Regions from separate parts of the Mesobacillus stamsii genome, predicted to be linked through region 2. Evidence: predicted binding sites of a transcription regulator. Region 2 holds the regulator's gene; the other holds the start of a gene.
What was found. The regulator Rex, encoded in region 2, represses fermentation and respiration genes when NADH is low (regulators of the CRP and FNR family bind a similar motif). The targets are predictions, from matches to a motif close to TTGTGAAATATTTCACAA.
Positions count from the first base shown of each region.

Region 1: pflB (formate C-acetyltransferase) is a predicted target of Rex. The motif match lies at 3,170-3,187, and genes of this name have one in related genera.

Region 1 is NZ_JAUSUN010000001.1:82,319-89,065, reverse strand. Features, by position in the region: gene pflA (pyruvate formate-lyase-activating protein) at 44-784, opposite strand; gene pflB (formate C-acetyltransferase) at 860-3,085, opposite strand; gene J2S25_RS00430 (alkaline phosphatase) at 3,384-4,772, shown strand; gene J2S25_RS00425 (DUF4352 domain-containing protein) at 4,837-5,487, shown strand; gene modB (molybdate ABC transporter permease subunit) at 5,570-6,235, opposite strand; gene modA (molybdate ABC transporter substrate-binding protein) at 6,242-6,747, opposite strand, start outside.
Region 2 is NZ_JAUSUN010000025.1:2,988-12,511, forward strand. Features, by position in the region: gene tsaD (tRNA (adenosine(37)-N6)-threonylcarbamoyltransferase complex transferase subunit TsaD) at 1-174, shown strand, start outside; gene J2S25_RS15990 (ABC-F family ATP-binding cassette domain-containing protein) at 375-2,303, opposite strand; gene moaC (cyclic pyranopterin monophosphate synthase MoaC) at 2,471-2,965, shown strand; gene J2S25_RS16000 (redox-sensing transcriptional repressor Rex) at 2,994-3,659, shown strand; gene J2S25_RS16005 (YdiK family protein) at 3,684-3,887, opposite strand; gene J2S25_RS16010 (CPBP family intramembrane glutamic endopeptidase) at 3,891-4,622, opposite strand; gene groES (co-chaperone GroES) at 4,963-5,247, shown strand; gene groL (chaperonin GroEL) at 5,355-6,983, shown strand; gene J2S25_RS16025 (hypothetical protein) at 7,400-7,972, shown strand; gene J2S25_RS16030 (hypothetical protein) at 7,959-8,336, shown strand; gene J2S25_RS16035 (urease subunit gamma) at 8,766-9,068, shown strand; gene J2S25_RS16040 (urease subunit beta) at 9,087-9,407, shown strand; gene ureC (urease subunit alpha) at 9,407-9,524, shown strand, end outside.

The DNA of each region.
Region 1 (6,747 bases), on a different contig from region 2:
AAAAAAGTATGCAGAAAAAAACAGCGGGCATAAATTCCTGCTGTTAATTCACTGCAATATGGGCGGTTAATAGCTTATAAGTATTTTCTACTTCTGCGTGGGAAGGTGGTTCAATACCTTTCAGGGGGTACTCGAGCCCCAATGCTTCCCATTTATAAACGCCAAGCTTATGATACGGGAGGATTTCAAGTTTTTGAACATTCGTCAAGCTGCCAATAAACTCACCTAATTTTGTTAGGTCCTCGATTTCATTTGTGACTCCAGGTACTAGTACATGGCGAACCCAAATGGGAACTTGGTTGTCGGATAAAAAGTGGGCGAACTCCAAGATGTGATCATTGGCCATACCAGTCAATTTAATATGCTTTTTGCGATTGATATGTTTTAAATCTAATAGGATCAGGTCCGTATAGTTCAATAGCTCTTCCAGCTGTTGTTGAAAAAGAGGAGCAGTGGAATAACATCCCCCAGAAGAATCAATCGTGGTGTGCACGCCTAGTTTTTTACACTCCTTAAAAAGTTGCGTAATAAATGGGATTTGTAACAGTGGCTCTCCACCGCTGACTGTAATGCCGCCGCCAGATGCTTCAATAAAAGGGAGGTAGGATTTTAAATCATCGATTAATTCGGAAACAGACATCTGTTTGCCTGTGCCGATCTCCCAGGTGTCTGCATTATGGCAAAATTGGCAGCGCAGCAGGCATCCCTGGGTAAAGATGACGTAGCGGATTCCAGGTCCGTCTACCGTTCCGAAGGTTTCAATAGAATGAATGTTTCCGATCATGATGATATCCCCTTTCTTTAAAACAGGAGTTCCCGCCAGGGGGAGGCAACTCCTGTTTCGGCATATGTTTACTATTTACATTGTTTCATGGAAAGTACGGTTAATTACATCCATCTGCTGTTCGCGTGTAAGCTTGATGAAGTTTACTGCGTATCCAGATACACGAATTGTTAGCTGCGGATATTCTTCCGGGTGTTCCATCGCATTTAACAGAGTTTCCCGGTTAAACACGTTTACGTTTAGGTGGTGACCGTCTTTGATTGCATAGCCATCAAGGATGGAAACAAGATTGTTTGTACGGCTGTCTTCATCTTTTCCAAGCGCTTTTGGCACGATGGAGAATGTGTTTGAAATTCCGTCCATAGCATAACTATACGGAAGTTTTGCTACAGATGAAAGGGATGCGAGTGTTCCTTTCGTATCGCGGCCATGCATTGGGTTAGCACCTGGCGCGAATGGTTCACCAGCACGTCTTCCATCCGGGGTATTCCCTGTCTTTTTACCATAAACGACGTTTGAAGTAATCGTTAAGATCGACATGGTATGGACAGAGTTGCGATAAGTCGGGTGTTTACGCAGCTTCGTCATAAAGGTTTTCACGAGTTCGACGGCGATGCTGTCCACACGATCATCGTTGTTTCCGTATTTAGGGTAGTCGCCTTCTGTTTCAAAATCAATGGCAATGCCGTTTTCGTCACGAATTACTTTTACCTTTGCATACTTAATTGCACTCAATGAATCTGCGACTACGCTTAAGCCTGCAATTCCCGTGGCCATTGTTCGAAGCACTTCTGTATCATGCAACGCCATCTCGATTCTTTCATAGCTGTATTTATCATGCATGTAATGAATGACATTGAGAGTGTTGATATAGAGTCCGGCTAGCCATTCCATCACAGTATCGAATTTGGCGATTACTTCTTTATAGTCAAGCACTTCGGAAGTTATTGGGCTTAAAGCCGGAGCAACTTGAATCTTAAGTTTTTCATCGACGCCACCATTGATCGCATAAAGCAATGCTTTTGCCAGGTTGGCTCGCGCTCCGAAAAACTGCATTTGCTTGCCGATTTCCATCGCTGATACGCAGCATGCGATTCCGTAGTCATCGCCGTATTCACAGCGCATTAAATCGTCATTTTCATACTGGATAGAGCTCGTTTTGATCGACATCTCAGCACAATACTTCTTGAAGTTCTCAGGCAGGGAAGGGGACCATAAAACTGTCAGGTTTGGCTCTGGTGCTGGTCCGAGATTATCAAGTGTGTGAAGGAAGCGGAAAGAGTTCTTCGTCACAAGTGATTGCCCGTTGTGTGCCATACCTCCTAGTGATTCTGTTACCCAAGTAGGGTCGCCGCTGAATAACTCATTATAGTCTGGAGTACGTGCAAATTTCACGAGACGAAGCTTCATGACAAAATGGTCGACAAGTTCCTGGGCTTCTTTTTCAGTAAGTGTTCCATTTTGCAAGTCTCTTTCCATATAGATATCGAGGAATGTCGCGACACGTCCAAGGCTCATTGCTGCACCATTCTGCTCTTTAATTGCTGCAAGATAGGCAAAGTAAACCCATTGGAATGCTTCGCTCGCGTTTGCTGCTGGCTTCGAAATATCGTAACCATAGCTCTGTGCAAGCTGCTTTAATTCATTCAATGAGCGGTATTGCTCAGAAATTTCTTCGCGCAGACGCATTGTATCCTCGGTCATGACGCTGCTAGTCATTGAATGATCTTTCTTCTTTTGCCCCATCAGAAAGTCAACACCATATAGAGCTACACGCCGATAATCACCGATGATTCTGCCGCGGCCGTAAGCGTCTGGCAGACCAGTGATGATACCGGCTTTACGAGCCTGAAGCATTTCCTTTGTATAAACATCGAATACACCTTGGTTATGAGTTTTGCGGAAGTCTGTGAAGATTTTTTCTACTTCCTTATCCAATTCATACCCATATTCCTCACATGCAGCTTTTGCCATACGGATACCGCCAAAAGGCTGCATAGAGCGCTTAAATGGCTGATCTGTCTGGAAACCGACAACCTTTTCCTTTGCTTTGTCTAAATAGCCTGGGCCATGGGAAGTGATGGTGGAAACCACTTTAGTATCCATGTCAAGGATTCCGCCATTGTCGCGCTCCTGTTTGGTCAATTCCATTACTTGCTGCCACAATTGGAGCGTTTCCTCTGTTGCATCTTCAAGAAAGCTTGAATCCCCGGTGAATTCAGAGAAGTTTTTCAAGATAAAATCACGAACATTGATTTCTTCTTGCCAAGTGCCATTATTAAAACCATTCCATTGTTTCATTTTTACTCACCTCTAGTGGAAATTTATATAACAGTTATCACAGTATTATCATACTACGAATAGAACAGAATGAGTGTGACGGATTTGTGAAATAATGAACAATATGATTAAATCACGCATTACATCTTTTAATTTAAAATAATGTATTAAACTGTACTATAACTGTCTGATGCTTTTTATATAAGAGACTAATAGACTTTACAAACAATTTAAAACAACTTTACATTCTTTTAATAAGAAGTTAATAGACCACTGCTATAGTAAACAAGTATTAAATATCATATCAGGAGGTATTGCAATGATGAAAGCTAACTTGAAAAAGAAGATTCTACCGCTCGCTGTCCTATCAACTGTAGCATTCGGCAGTTTAGTAGGAACCTTTAACGCCCAGGCAAAAGATGACGAGGAAAAAAATCGTGCAGAAATTAAGAATGTGATCTTCCTGGTTGGTGATGGTATGGGAGTCACGTATACATCAGCATACCGCTACTTAAAGGATAATCCAAAGACGCCAGAAGCAGAGAGAACAGAGCTGGATAAATACTTGGTAGGTAACCAAATGACTTACCCAGAGGACCCAAACCAAAATGTAACTGACTCTGCTTCAGCAGCAACGGCAATGTCAGCAGGTATCAAAACGTATAACAATGCAATTGCTGTTGACAATGATGGAACAGAAGTAAAGACAGTCCTTGAAGCTGCAAAAGAAAATGGAAAAGCAACTGGTCTTGTTGCTACTTCAGAAATTACACATGCTACTCCGGCATCCTTTGGCGCACACGATGAGAGCCGTAAAAATATGAATGCGATCGCAGATGATTACTATGATGAATTGGTAAATGGCGACCATAAAATAGATGTTATGCTTGGTGGGGGATTGAGCAACTTTGTCAGGAATGACAGAAACTTAGTCGAAGAATTCCAAAAAGATGGCTTTAGCTATGTAGACAATAAAGAAGATATGCTTAAGGATACGAATGATCAAGTTCTTGGCCTTTTTGCAAAAGGAGGCATGGACAAAATGATTGACCGCAAGGAAGAAACTCCATCTTTGGAAGAAATGACGAATTCGGCAATCAAGCGTTTGAATAAGGATAAGGATGGCTTCTTCTTAATGGTAGAGGGTAGCCAGATTGACTGGGCGGGTCATGACAATGATATTGTTGCCGCTATGAGTGAAATGGAAGATTTCGAGAAGGCATATAAAGCTGCAATCGAATTTGCGAAAAAGGACAAGCATACATTAGTTGTTGCGACTGCTGACCACTCGACTGGCGGATATTCCATTGGCGCAAACGGAATCTATAATTGGTTTGGAGCTCCGATTAAAGCTGCGGAGCGTACACCTGACTTCATGGCAGCTGAAATTGCAAAAGGTGCAGATGTAGAAGCAACACTGAAGAAATATATCGATTTTCCATCTGTTGGACTTCCAGAGCTTACAACCGAAGAAATCGAGTCTGTGAAAGCGGCAGCAACAACTAACAAAGCTGTGGGTATTGACAATGCGATTGAAAAGATTTTTGACAAGCGTTCCAACACAGGTTGGACAACTGGCGGGCATACTGGTGAAGACGTTCCAGTCTATGCATTCGGTCCTGGAAAAGAACTTTTCTATGGACAAATTGATAATACGGACAATGCGAAAAACATTTTTGATATTTTGAAAAATGGCAAAAGAAAATAATTCATTTAAAAATCTCCCGCAGGTACCTTGGCCAGCGGGAGATTTATTAAAAGGGGTTTTCGAAATGAGGAAATACCTGCAATTATTCCTGGCTGCTTCGTTGCTGACCGGCTGCTCATTTGCAGAAGCTGATTCAAACAAAACGGAAAAATCTACCGTAATTAATGGCAGTCCAACGAAGAAAAACACAGACGTTTATGTTCCAAACCCACAAGTTTCAGAAGATATAAGCCTCCATAAAGTTGGCGATTCAATCATTGATGATAAAGGCGAATTAACCCTCAAATCAATGAAAGAAGTGAATAAGACTTTTCAAGTAAATGGTATTGAGTATACAGTGAAAGATGTGAAATTATTGCACTTTGTTCCTGCCTACAGCTTGATTGATTTTTTTCATGCCTATACGCATGAGGAAGAATTTGATTTCGTAAAAATAAGTGTAGAGCTGAAGAATCATTCGAATGAAAACTATCATTTCGGTCCTGTAGCTATGGTGAAAATCAATGGTTCAATCCACAAGACGTGGGAAGATGATTTTTATCTAGAAAATCTAAATGGCGAAATTTCCGCCGGGCAAACGAAACTCGGCAGTCTTGGTTTTATTGTGGAAGAGCTAGATAGCTTGGATAAAGTAGAGCTGCTGTCTGGAGATATCGTTGATGACAACAAAAAGAAAGTCGCAGATCCTGTCAGCTTGGTTGTAAACGGAAATTAAAACAAGAACTCTAAACAGAACAAAAAGGGAAGCCAATAGAAATCGGCTTCCCCTTTTGTTTATTTTAATCAATCGATTTGCGTTAGGAAAGGTCACTTTTTAAAAGGGATATGGACAGCAACAGGAGAAATGAGATGGTCACCATAACAATAACCCAAAGCCAGGCGGTGTTCAGATGACCTGATTCAATTGCCATATAGATAGCAGTTGGAGCTGTTTGTGTTTTTCCGGGCAGATTGCCTGCAAACATAAGAGTTGCGCCGAATTCTCCAAGAGCTCTGGTAAAACTGAGGATTCCTCCTGTAACAAGCGATCTTGAAGAAAGAGGCAATGTTACATACCAAAACACTTTCCATTCATTTGCTCCATCTACTCTTGCCGCTTCTTCTGCACCTTGATCAATTTGAAGGAAGCCAGTTTTGGCTGACTGATACATCAAGGGAAATGCTACTACCGATGCTGCGATTACAGCGGCCCACCAGGTAAACATAATCGTGCTCCCAAATAAGCTTTCAACTATTCTGCCAATTGGGCTATTAATCCCAAATAAGATGATTAATAGAAAACCAACTACCGTCGGTGGGAGGACCAAAGGCAATATAAGCAGTGTTTCTGCTGCTGTTTTGCCAAAGAATTGCTTTCGTGCCATGAATCGAGCGAACAATAGCCCCAATAGAAAAACAGGCACTACTGATATGGAGGCAATTTCTAGCGATAATTTTACCGGCGTCCAAAAATCACTGCTCATAAAGAATCATTCCAATGCTGCTTGAAAGCCATATTTTTCAAAAATTTTCGTTGCTTCTTTGCCTCTCAGGAATTCAAGGAATTTGCTCGCTTCTTCCTTGTGTTTAGAACCCGAAATAACCCCTGCTGGATAAAGGATCGGATCATGCTGAGCTTCTTCCTCAAAAGGGATAATCCTTACTTGATCAGATATCATGGCATCGGTTTTATAAACAATACCAGCTTCTACGTTTCCGGTTTCAACATAGGTCAGTACCTGGCGGACGTCTTTTGTGCGGATAAGCTTAGGTTCAACCTTTTCCCATAAACCTAACGAGACGAAAGCTTGCTTAGCATACATTCCCGCCGGGACCGTTTCCGGAGTTCCAATTGCAATCCTTGAAATGACATCTTCTGTTAGTGATGTGGAAGAAAGAAGGTTTTTGTTATTTTTCTGGGTAATCAACACAAGCTCGTTTTTTAGTAGTTTGACAGTATGTTGCTGATCTATAAGTTTTTTTGCTTGTAGTGTAT
Region 2 (9,524 bases):
TTTGCCGATTCGGATGTGGAGCTCGTCATTCCTCCGCTGTCCTTATGCACCGATAATGCAGCAATGATCGCGGCTGCAGGAAGTGTCATGTACGAGAAAGGGCAAAGAGCGGGGTTAACACTGAATGGAGACCCTGGGCTAGAGATCACAATCCACAACCAAAATCGCGGGTAAAAAATCTTTTAGCACCAAATATTTGTGGATAAGTAGATAAGTAAGCTTGTTTTTGTGGATAATGTGGAAAACTCTATGGATAACCTTTAAATTAGTCTTTCCTATGTGAATAACTGTGTGAACAAAAAGTCCCGGTTTTTACTATTACATTTTGAGCAAAATATGAAACCGGATATATTCATATCCGGTTTTTCTCATTTCTATGCCAATTCTGTCCATTCTTCCATCAGCTCGTCGATTTTTTCTTTCAGGCTTTCGATTTTGGAGTGGATTTCTGCTGCTTTTTCGTGATCTTGGAAGATGTTTGGGTCACAAAGCAATTCTTCGTATTCGGCGGCCTCTGTCTCGAGCTTGTCAATCAGCGCTTCGACTTCTTCCATACGCCGCTTGCGCTGACGTTCCAGCTTCTTTGCCTCTTTATCCTGTTCGTAGGAGGTTTTGTCCTGTTTGACTGATTCGGTAACCTTGCCAGCCGCTATTGCAGCCTGTCTGGCAAGTGCCTTCAGTTCTTCCTGATCTAATTTCTTTTCGACGTAGTAATCATAATCACCTAAATATTCTGTTGCCCCACTGCGGTTCAGCTCCAGAACCTTTGTGGCGATCCTGTTTATAAAATAACGGTCATGGGAAACAAACAGGATGGTGCCCGGATAATCAATCAAAGCATTCTCTAGAACTTCCTTGCTGTCCAGATCGAGATGGTTTGTTGGTTCATCTAGAATGAGAAAATTGGAATTTTGCAGCATCAGCTTGGCAAGTGCCAACCGTGCTTTTTCACCGCCGCTCAGGGTAGAAACGATTTTTAACACATCATCGCCTGAAAACAGGAAGTTGCCCAATACGGTGCGGATTTCCTTTTCGGATTTCAGCGGGTGCTCGTCCCATAGCTCGTTTAAAACCCGTTTATTCGAACTCAACTCTGCCTGTTCCTGGTCATAATAGCCGATCGAGACATGGGAGCCATATTGGATGCTGCCAGCGATCGATGGCAGGTTTTCAACAATGGTTTTCAGCAATGTCGACTTTCCAACACCATTAGGTCCGACCAGTGCCGTACTATCACCGCGAGAAAGATGGAAGGTAATATCCTTTGACACGGGCTGGTTGTGATAGCCAACTGAAAGGGCGTCCACTCTCAAGACATCATTTCCGCTCTGGCGCTCGATCTGGAAGCTGAAGGAAGCGGATTTTTCGTCAGCTAACGGCCTGTCCACTCGGTCTATCTTCTCTAACTGCTTCCGGCGACTTTGGGCGCGTTTTGTTGTCGAGGCCCTGGCAAGGTTCCGCTGGATAAAGTCCTGAAGCTTGGAGATTTCATCCTGCTGTTTTTCATAAAGCTTCAGGTCGCGTTCGTAATTTGCGGCTTTCTGATGCAAATACGAACTGTAATTTCCTGGGAATTTCGTCAGCTGATGGCGGGAGATTTCGTATACCTGGTTCACTACCTTATCGAGAAAATAACGATCATGAGAAACAATCAAAATGGCCCCATCATAGCCTTGAAGATACTGTTCAAGCCAAGAAAGTGTATCTATGTCAAGATGGTTTGTCGGCTCATCAAGGATCAAGATGTCAGGATGCGTTAATAACAGCTTAGCGAGTGCAAGCCTTGTTTTCTGTCCACCGCTTAAAGTGGAGATTTTTGTGGAATAATCAAAAGACTGAAAGTTCAGGCCGTGAAGGACCGAACGAATATCTGCTTCGTATTGATAACCGCCTTGCTCCTTGAACTGAACTTGACAAAGGTCATAATCTTTCAAAATTCTAGCATACTCTGCTTCATTGGAAAGGATTCCAGGATCAGACATGGTCTCCTCAAGCCGCCGCAGCTCTTTTTCCATGCTGCGCAATTCGTCAAAAACAGCGAGCATCTCTTCCCAGATGCTTTTCTCGGATTCCAGTCCGGTATTCTGGGCAAGATAGCCGATCGATGTGCCTTTCGGGCGGATGATGTCTCCACCGTCATGTGATTCATAGCCAGCAATGATTTTCAGCAGGGTTGATTTTCCAGCACCATTCCTGCCGACCAGGGCAACTCGATCATTAGTCTGTATTTCAAACTTAATATTCGCTAAAATAAGATCAGCCGCAAAATATTTTGAGAGCTGATTAACTTGTAATAAAATCATTTTTTTTTTCACCTCTAATGCCTTATGGATAGTGTAACCCAAACTAAAGGGCTCGGCAATATTTGCTTGTGAGGGGAGACATTCAGCCTTAACATGTAAGGATAGAAACAAAGTTCACACACAAGTTTGTGAAAATAGTGTATTATTTGGTTGAAAGGAGCTTGAGCATGGCAGAATTTACGCATTTTAATGATGAGGGAAGAGCGAAGATGGTCGATGTCAGTGAAAAACCAGAGACCGTCCGTACGGCAGTTGCCCATTCAAGCATTACCGTTAATGAAGATATATATGGCAGAATTACCGAAAATAAAATAAAAAAAGGCGACGTACTAGCGGTCGCTCAGGTTGCTGGCATCATGGCAGCCAAGAAGACTTCCGAGATTATTCCTATGTGCCATCCGATTCCCTTAACAGGCATAGACATTTCATTTGCTTGGGAGCAAAATGGGAGTGACTATACTCTCGCAATTGCTGCAGCAGTTAAAACGAAAGGAAACACAGGTGTAGAAATGGAAGCGTTAACAGCAGCATCTGCATGCGCGCTGACTGTTTATGATATGTGCAAGGCCGTAGACAAAGGCATGGTGATTGGCAAGACATATCTTTTAGAAAAAACCGGCGGGAAAAATGGTGATTTTAAGCGAGATGAGAAGATAAAATAGAAATACAAACAGGGTGGAGGATTTGAGAATGACCAACGATGGAATGAAGATTCCGCAAGCAACGGCAAAACGTTTGCCTCTCTATTACCGATTTTTATTGAACTTGCATTCTTCAGGCAAGCAAAGGGTTTCGTCTGCGGAACTGAGTGAGGCTGTCAAAGTAGATTCAGCGACGATCAGAAGGGACTTTTCCTATTTTGGGGCTTTGGGCAAAAAGGGTTACGGTTATAATGTAAACTATCTGCTGACTTTTTTTCGAAAGACGCTGGACCAGGATGAACTTACAAAGGTCGGTCTAATCGGTGTCGGAAATTTGGGCACCGCTTTTTTGAACTATAATTTTTCCAAAAACAATAATACGAAAATTAAAATTGCCTTTGACGTTGATCCGAATAAGGTGGGAACACAGATTGGCGATGTACCAGTCTATCACATGGATGATCTTGACAAGGTTCTTATAGAGGAAGGCATTCAGGTTGCAATTCTGACGGTGCCCTCCACCGTGGCACAGTCGATTACGGACAGATTGGTGCAGGCAAATGTAAAGGGAATTCTTAACTTTACACCGGCAAGGCTGAATGTACCGACTTCCATCAGAATCCATCATATTGATCTCGCAGTAGAATTGCAATCGTTGATTTATTTCTTGAAGCATTATCCAACCGACGCGGAAATAACGGAAGTGGAAGAATAAAAATAGCTCCTTCAGATGAAGGAGCTATTTTTTATTCTGGTTATTCTTCAGTTTGAAATGGAACAGGACCATTCTGATGCCGGACCCAAAGTCGAATGTTGCAAGGGCTACGAGCAAATAGCTGAAAAACCCCCAGCCTGTTTCGTTGACATTCTGGATCGCGAAATAGGTAAATAAGCTGCCTAACAAGATATAGACAACGCCTGAAAATATAGGCGATTGCTTCATGACTTAAAATCCCCCAATAAAGCTTTGAATTTTTTCTGCTTCTTTTATCATTCTCTCAATGTCTTCTCGAAATACCGATTGAAGCATAACAACCATTGTATTCATTGTAACATGGGCAATGATCGGCACAATGATCCGTTTTGTTTTCACATATAGAAAGGCAAAAGTGAATCCCATAGCTGAGTATAGGATCACATGTTCAGGCTCCATATGGGCCAACGCAAAAATAACGGAACTGATCAAGGCGGCAAAGAAAAAGTTCATTTTCTGGTGCAGTCTCCCAAAAATAATCTTTCGGAAGACGATTTCCTCTAGAATTGGACCAATAATCGAGCTGACAAGGATGACAACCGGGAATTGTGTAATCAGTTTGATGATTTGCTGAGTATTCTCTGAGCCCATTTCAATTCCCAGCATGCTTTCTATAGTACCTGCAATCGACTGGGCAAACAAGGCAAGAAATACCCCGCCGAATGCCCAGGCAGCCGAGCTTGCCGGTGAAGAAGCGTCGCGAAAATCAGTGTCCTTCGTTCTTTCCTTCCTTAAAATTAGAAGGATGATCAAGAGTGTCAGTGAAAAGCTGATCACTAGCCAGTATGGAATCGCGAGGGTTTGCATTTCCTCCAGACTTTTTCCCATGGCAGTTCCGATAAAGACAACAAACGGTACACCGACCAAGCTGGAAATCTGCATGACGATATAGGCAATAATGACGAACCAGTATTCCTTTTTCAAAATGAAAACTCCTTCTAGTAGGATCGGTTTATTTGAAGATGTGCAGCTATTATAGAAATGCTATCTATCCATTTTACTAGTAAGTGTTGGGAAAGTTCAAATATCAGGTTGTCTTCTAACTATTTTTAGCAAAATTCCAGGGAACAGGCGGTCATATAAGCGATCCCACATAAGAATAAGAAAGACGGTTTAGAAGCTGTTTAGAAAATTTTATAAAAAAATTATCCTTCCTGCTTGCAAAAAAAATCGAGATTCATTATTATATAAATTGTGTTAGCACTCTATAAAGGTGAGTGCTAATAAACAAGAATCTACATATAATTTGAGGAGGTTGTTTCACTTGATCAAGCCATTAGGAGATCGTATTATTATCGAGCTTGTTGAGTCTGAAGAAAAAACTGCAAGCGGTATCGTTTTACCCGACACAGCGAAAGAAAAACCTCAAGAAGGAAAAGTCGTAGCTGTTGGTACTGGCCGTGTACTTGAAAACGGAGAGCGCGTTGCTCTTGAAGTTGAAGTCGGAAACCGCATCATCTTCTCAAAATACGCAGGCACAGAAGTGAAGTATCAGGGAACTGAATACCTGATCCTACGTGAAAACGACATTTTAGCAGTAGTAGAATAGAATAGCGGAAGCGCCAACGTCTCGAGGGACTAGGCGCTAAAGCTAGACACAAACAAAAGTGTAGAGATTCATATAACAAATAAAAATCCTAAGGAGGTTTTTCTACCATGGCAAAAGAAATTAAATTCAGTGAAGAAGCTCGCCGCGCGATGCTTCGCGGCGTAGATTCTCTTGCAAATGCAGTAAAAGTAACTCTTGGACCAAAAGGACGTAACGTGGTACTTGAGAAGAAATTTGGTTCACCATTAATCACGAACGATGGTGTTACAATCGCAAAAGAAATCGAACTTGAAGATGCATTCGAAAACATGGGTGCTAAGCTGGTAGCTGAAGTAGCAAGCAAGACAAATGATGTTGCTGGTGACGGTACAACTACTGCAACCGTTCTTGCTCAGGCGATGATCCGCGAAGGTCTTAAGAACGTAACTGCCGGAGCGAACCCAATGGGTATCCGTAAAGGGATGGAAAAAGCTGTTATTAAAGCAGTTGAAGAGTTAAAGGCTATTTCTAAGCCAATCGAAGGGAAGGCTTCTATCGCTCAAGTTGCCGCAATCTCTGCTGATGACGTAGAAGTGGGCCAATTGATCGCTGAAGCAATGGAGCGTGTTGGCAACGATGGCGTAATCACAATCGAGGAATCTAAAGGCTTCACAACAGAATTGGATGTTGTGGAAGGTATGCAGTTCGACCGCGGATATGCATCACCTTATATGGTAACTGATTCTGACAAAATGGAAGCAGTTCTTGAAAACCCATATATCCTGATTACTGACAAGAAAATTGGCAGCATCCAGGAAATTCTTCCTGTTCTTGAGCAGGTTGTCCAACAAGGTAAGCCATTATTGCTTATTGCGGAAGATGTTGAAGGAGAAGCACTTGCAACATTGGTAGTCAACAAGCTTCGCGGAACATTCAACGCAGTTGCAGTAAAAGCTCCTGGCTTCGGCGACCGCCGCAAAGCAATGCTAGAAGATATCGCTGCATTAACTGGCGGCGAATTGATCACGGAAGAATTAGGCCGCGACCTTAAGTCTGCTACGATCACCTCTTTAGGACGCGCTTCTAAAGTTGTTGTTACAAAAGAAAACACCACGATCGTGGAGGGTGCTGGAGACAGCGCACAAATCAAAAGCCGTATCAACCAGATCCGTGTGCAAATGGAAGAAACAACTTCTGAATTTGACCGTGAAAAGCTGCAAGAGCGCCTAGCAAAGCTAGCTGGCGGCGTTGCAGTCATCAAGGTTGGTGCTGCTACTGAAACTGAATTGAAAGAACGTAAGCTTCGCATTGAAGATGCCCTTAACTCAACTCGCGCTGCAGTGGAAGAAGGGATCGTTGCAGGCGGAGGCGTTGCGCTTCTAAACGTATACAAAAAAGTATCCGAAATCCAGGCAGAAGGCGACGAAGCTACTGGTGTGAACATTGTTCTTCGTGCAATTGAAGAACCAGTTCGCCAAATTGCTCACAACGCAGGCCTTGAAGGCTCAGTCATCGTTGAGCGCTTGAAGCGCGAAGAAGTCGGCACAGGCTTCAACGCTGCAACTGGCGAGTGGGTAAACATGATCGAAGCTGGTATCGTTGACCCAACAAAAGTTACACGCTCTGCTCTACAAAACGCAGCATCCGTATCTGCAATGTTCCTGACTACTGAAGCAGTAGTTGCTGACATTCCAGAAGAAAACGGCGGCGGCATGCCTGACATGAGCGGCATGGGTGGAATGGGCGGCATGATGTAATAAGTGCCTCCAACCCTTGATATGAGTGGGTTTTGTAGGGTGCTTAGAGTGATTTGCTAACATTTTGCTAATATTGAGGATTTTAACGGAGGCTTCTCATAAGTTGAGCAAACTTGTGGGAAGCTTCTTTTTGGTTTCTTGTTGAATATGAAGTCAGTAGACTTTGTGAGCTTTATAAAAATGGCTTGGCGATTGCGAAGGAAGAGGACAACTTACCATGAAGAAAGTATTGTATCGCTTTTATTTAGATTTTGAAAAAGAAGAAAATTGGGTTATGATATGGGAGCGTAAGAAGAAATCGGCGCATTATTAGTGAGTGTTCACCTATTAATATTCTAATGAGAATGGTTATTTTGTTGATATTTTTAATGATATAATGAAGATAGAATGCAAAAACCTGATAGAGGTGGAATAAGGTGACTAATTCTAATTCTAATAATATTGGATTAATGGATAAGGATAAGTTGTTAGAGATATTTGATTATCTAAATGAACGGCTAAAAGAAAATTTATTGCAACTAGAGATAACAATTTATGGTGGTTCTATTATGACGATGGTATATGATAATAGACCAGCAACTAAAGATATAGACTGTGTGTTTGGTAACACTAATACGAAATTATTGGATAACATATTAGCCCAAACCAAGTTTATTTTTAATCTTTCAGAGGGTTGGATAAATGAAGAGATTAAGGAGCCGCTGAAAGCCATTTTAAGAGAAGATAAAGAAACCTATAAGGTATATTCCAACTTAAAAATTTTAAAACCTAGGGCAGAACAATTGTTAGCAATGAAAATATTAGCAGCTAGACCAGAACCTGCTAAGGATTTTGTTGATGCCTTTTTACTATGTAAAGATTTAGGTATTACTACTAAAAATGAACTTTTAACTATTTTTAATAATTATATACCGCTAACTCTAATCGGCGAGAGACAAATAAATTTTATAAAATATTTAGGAAAGGATTTAGGATATGATTGGGAATAAGTATTTACTTTCATTATTCGAGTATCCTGATGAAGATACAAGTTTAAATCAATTATTAGAAATCCTAAGAACAAAGGATATGGAGTTTATTGAGAGTCTTATCAATCCAATAGATTTAGAATTATGTAATGATACTGAGTTAACATACTTAACTAAAGTATCAGCCTTGATAGATTATTATTTGCAAATTTATTCTATTGAAGTACCAAGTTGGCTTAGAAATGAAAAATTATCGTTTACTCATCCTTATTATCATTCTAAGCGAATAAGTGATTTTGACAGATTTAAATTACAATATACAAGTCCTGCTCCCTTTAGGGCAAAAAATGTTTATTTTAATTTAGAAGGTATTAAAAGAGTGTAACAAAAAGATGACTGGAATTTTCGGGAAGCTTCTTCTAACTTGAAAATGAGTTAATCTTAAAGGTTGTACCTCTAAAAAACCTGATCGATTCATTTTTGCTATAGTATTCCAATCTATCTGTTAATCATTGGGCAACACTACACCATAATGCCCTAGAACCCTTGATAGGATTTGGTTTTGTAGTAAGAGAGTGGTTTGCTAATATGGATGTTTTTATAGAGGCTTTTCAAAAGTTCACTGAACTTTTGGGAGGCTTCTTTTTCTTTTTGTGATGGTCCAATTATCCGGGAAAGGAGTGTTGAAAACCGGCCCTACTTGTCCTAACGTATCTATTTTTTCATTTTTTAAAATATTTTTATGTAAGGTAATCTTACATCGAATATTAAACGATGTGCTAATTGGGTTATATTGAATGAAGGGGTGAAATAAATGAAGCTTACTTCGCGGGAAATGGAGAAATTAATGATCGTTGTAGCAGCTGACTTAGCACGGCGTAGGCAAAAACGAGGGTTGAAGCTTAATTATCCAGAGGCTATTGCTATTATTACATATGAAGTCCTTGAAGGTGCGCGGGATGGAAAGACGGTAGCTCAGTTAATGCAGTTCGGTGCCACAATATTATCAAGGGAAGATGTAATGGAGGGTGTTCCTGAGATGATTCATGATATTCAGGTGGAGGCAACTTTTCCGGATGGGACAAAGCTTGTGACGGTGCATGACCCAATTCGTTAATAAAAGGAGGAGTAGGCAATGATTCCTGGTGAGTATGTGTTGAAAAAAGAAATGATTGTATGCAACGAAAATAAACAAGCGAAGAAGATTCAAGTTCTCAATAGAGGAGACCGACCGATTCAAATAGGGTCGCATTTTCATTTCCTTGAAGTCAATTCAGGTTTACACTTTGACCGGGAACAAGCCTTTGGAATGCACATTAATATTCCTGCTGGTACTGCTGTACGTTTTGAGCCTGGAGTTCAAAAGGAAGTAGAACTTGTTCCATTTTCAGGCGAACAAATGGTCTACGGTTTAAATAACAAAACAAATGGTCCGGTAGGAAAGGTGGTTGATTAATGAGCTTTAAAATGCCGAGAAAGCAGTATGCTGATATGTTTGGTCCAACAGTTGGAGATGCCGTCCGTTTGGCAGATACCGAACTATTTATTGAGATTGAAAAAGATTATACAACCT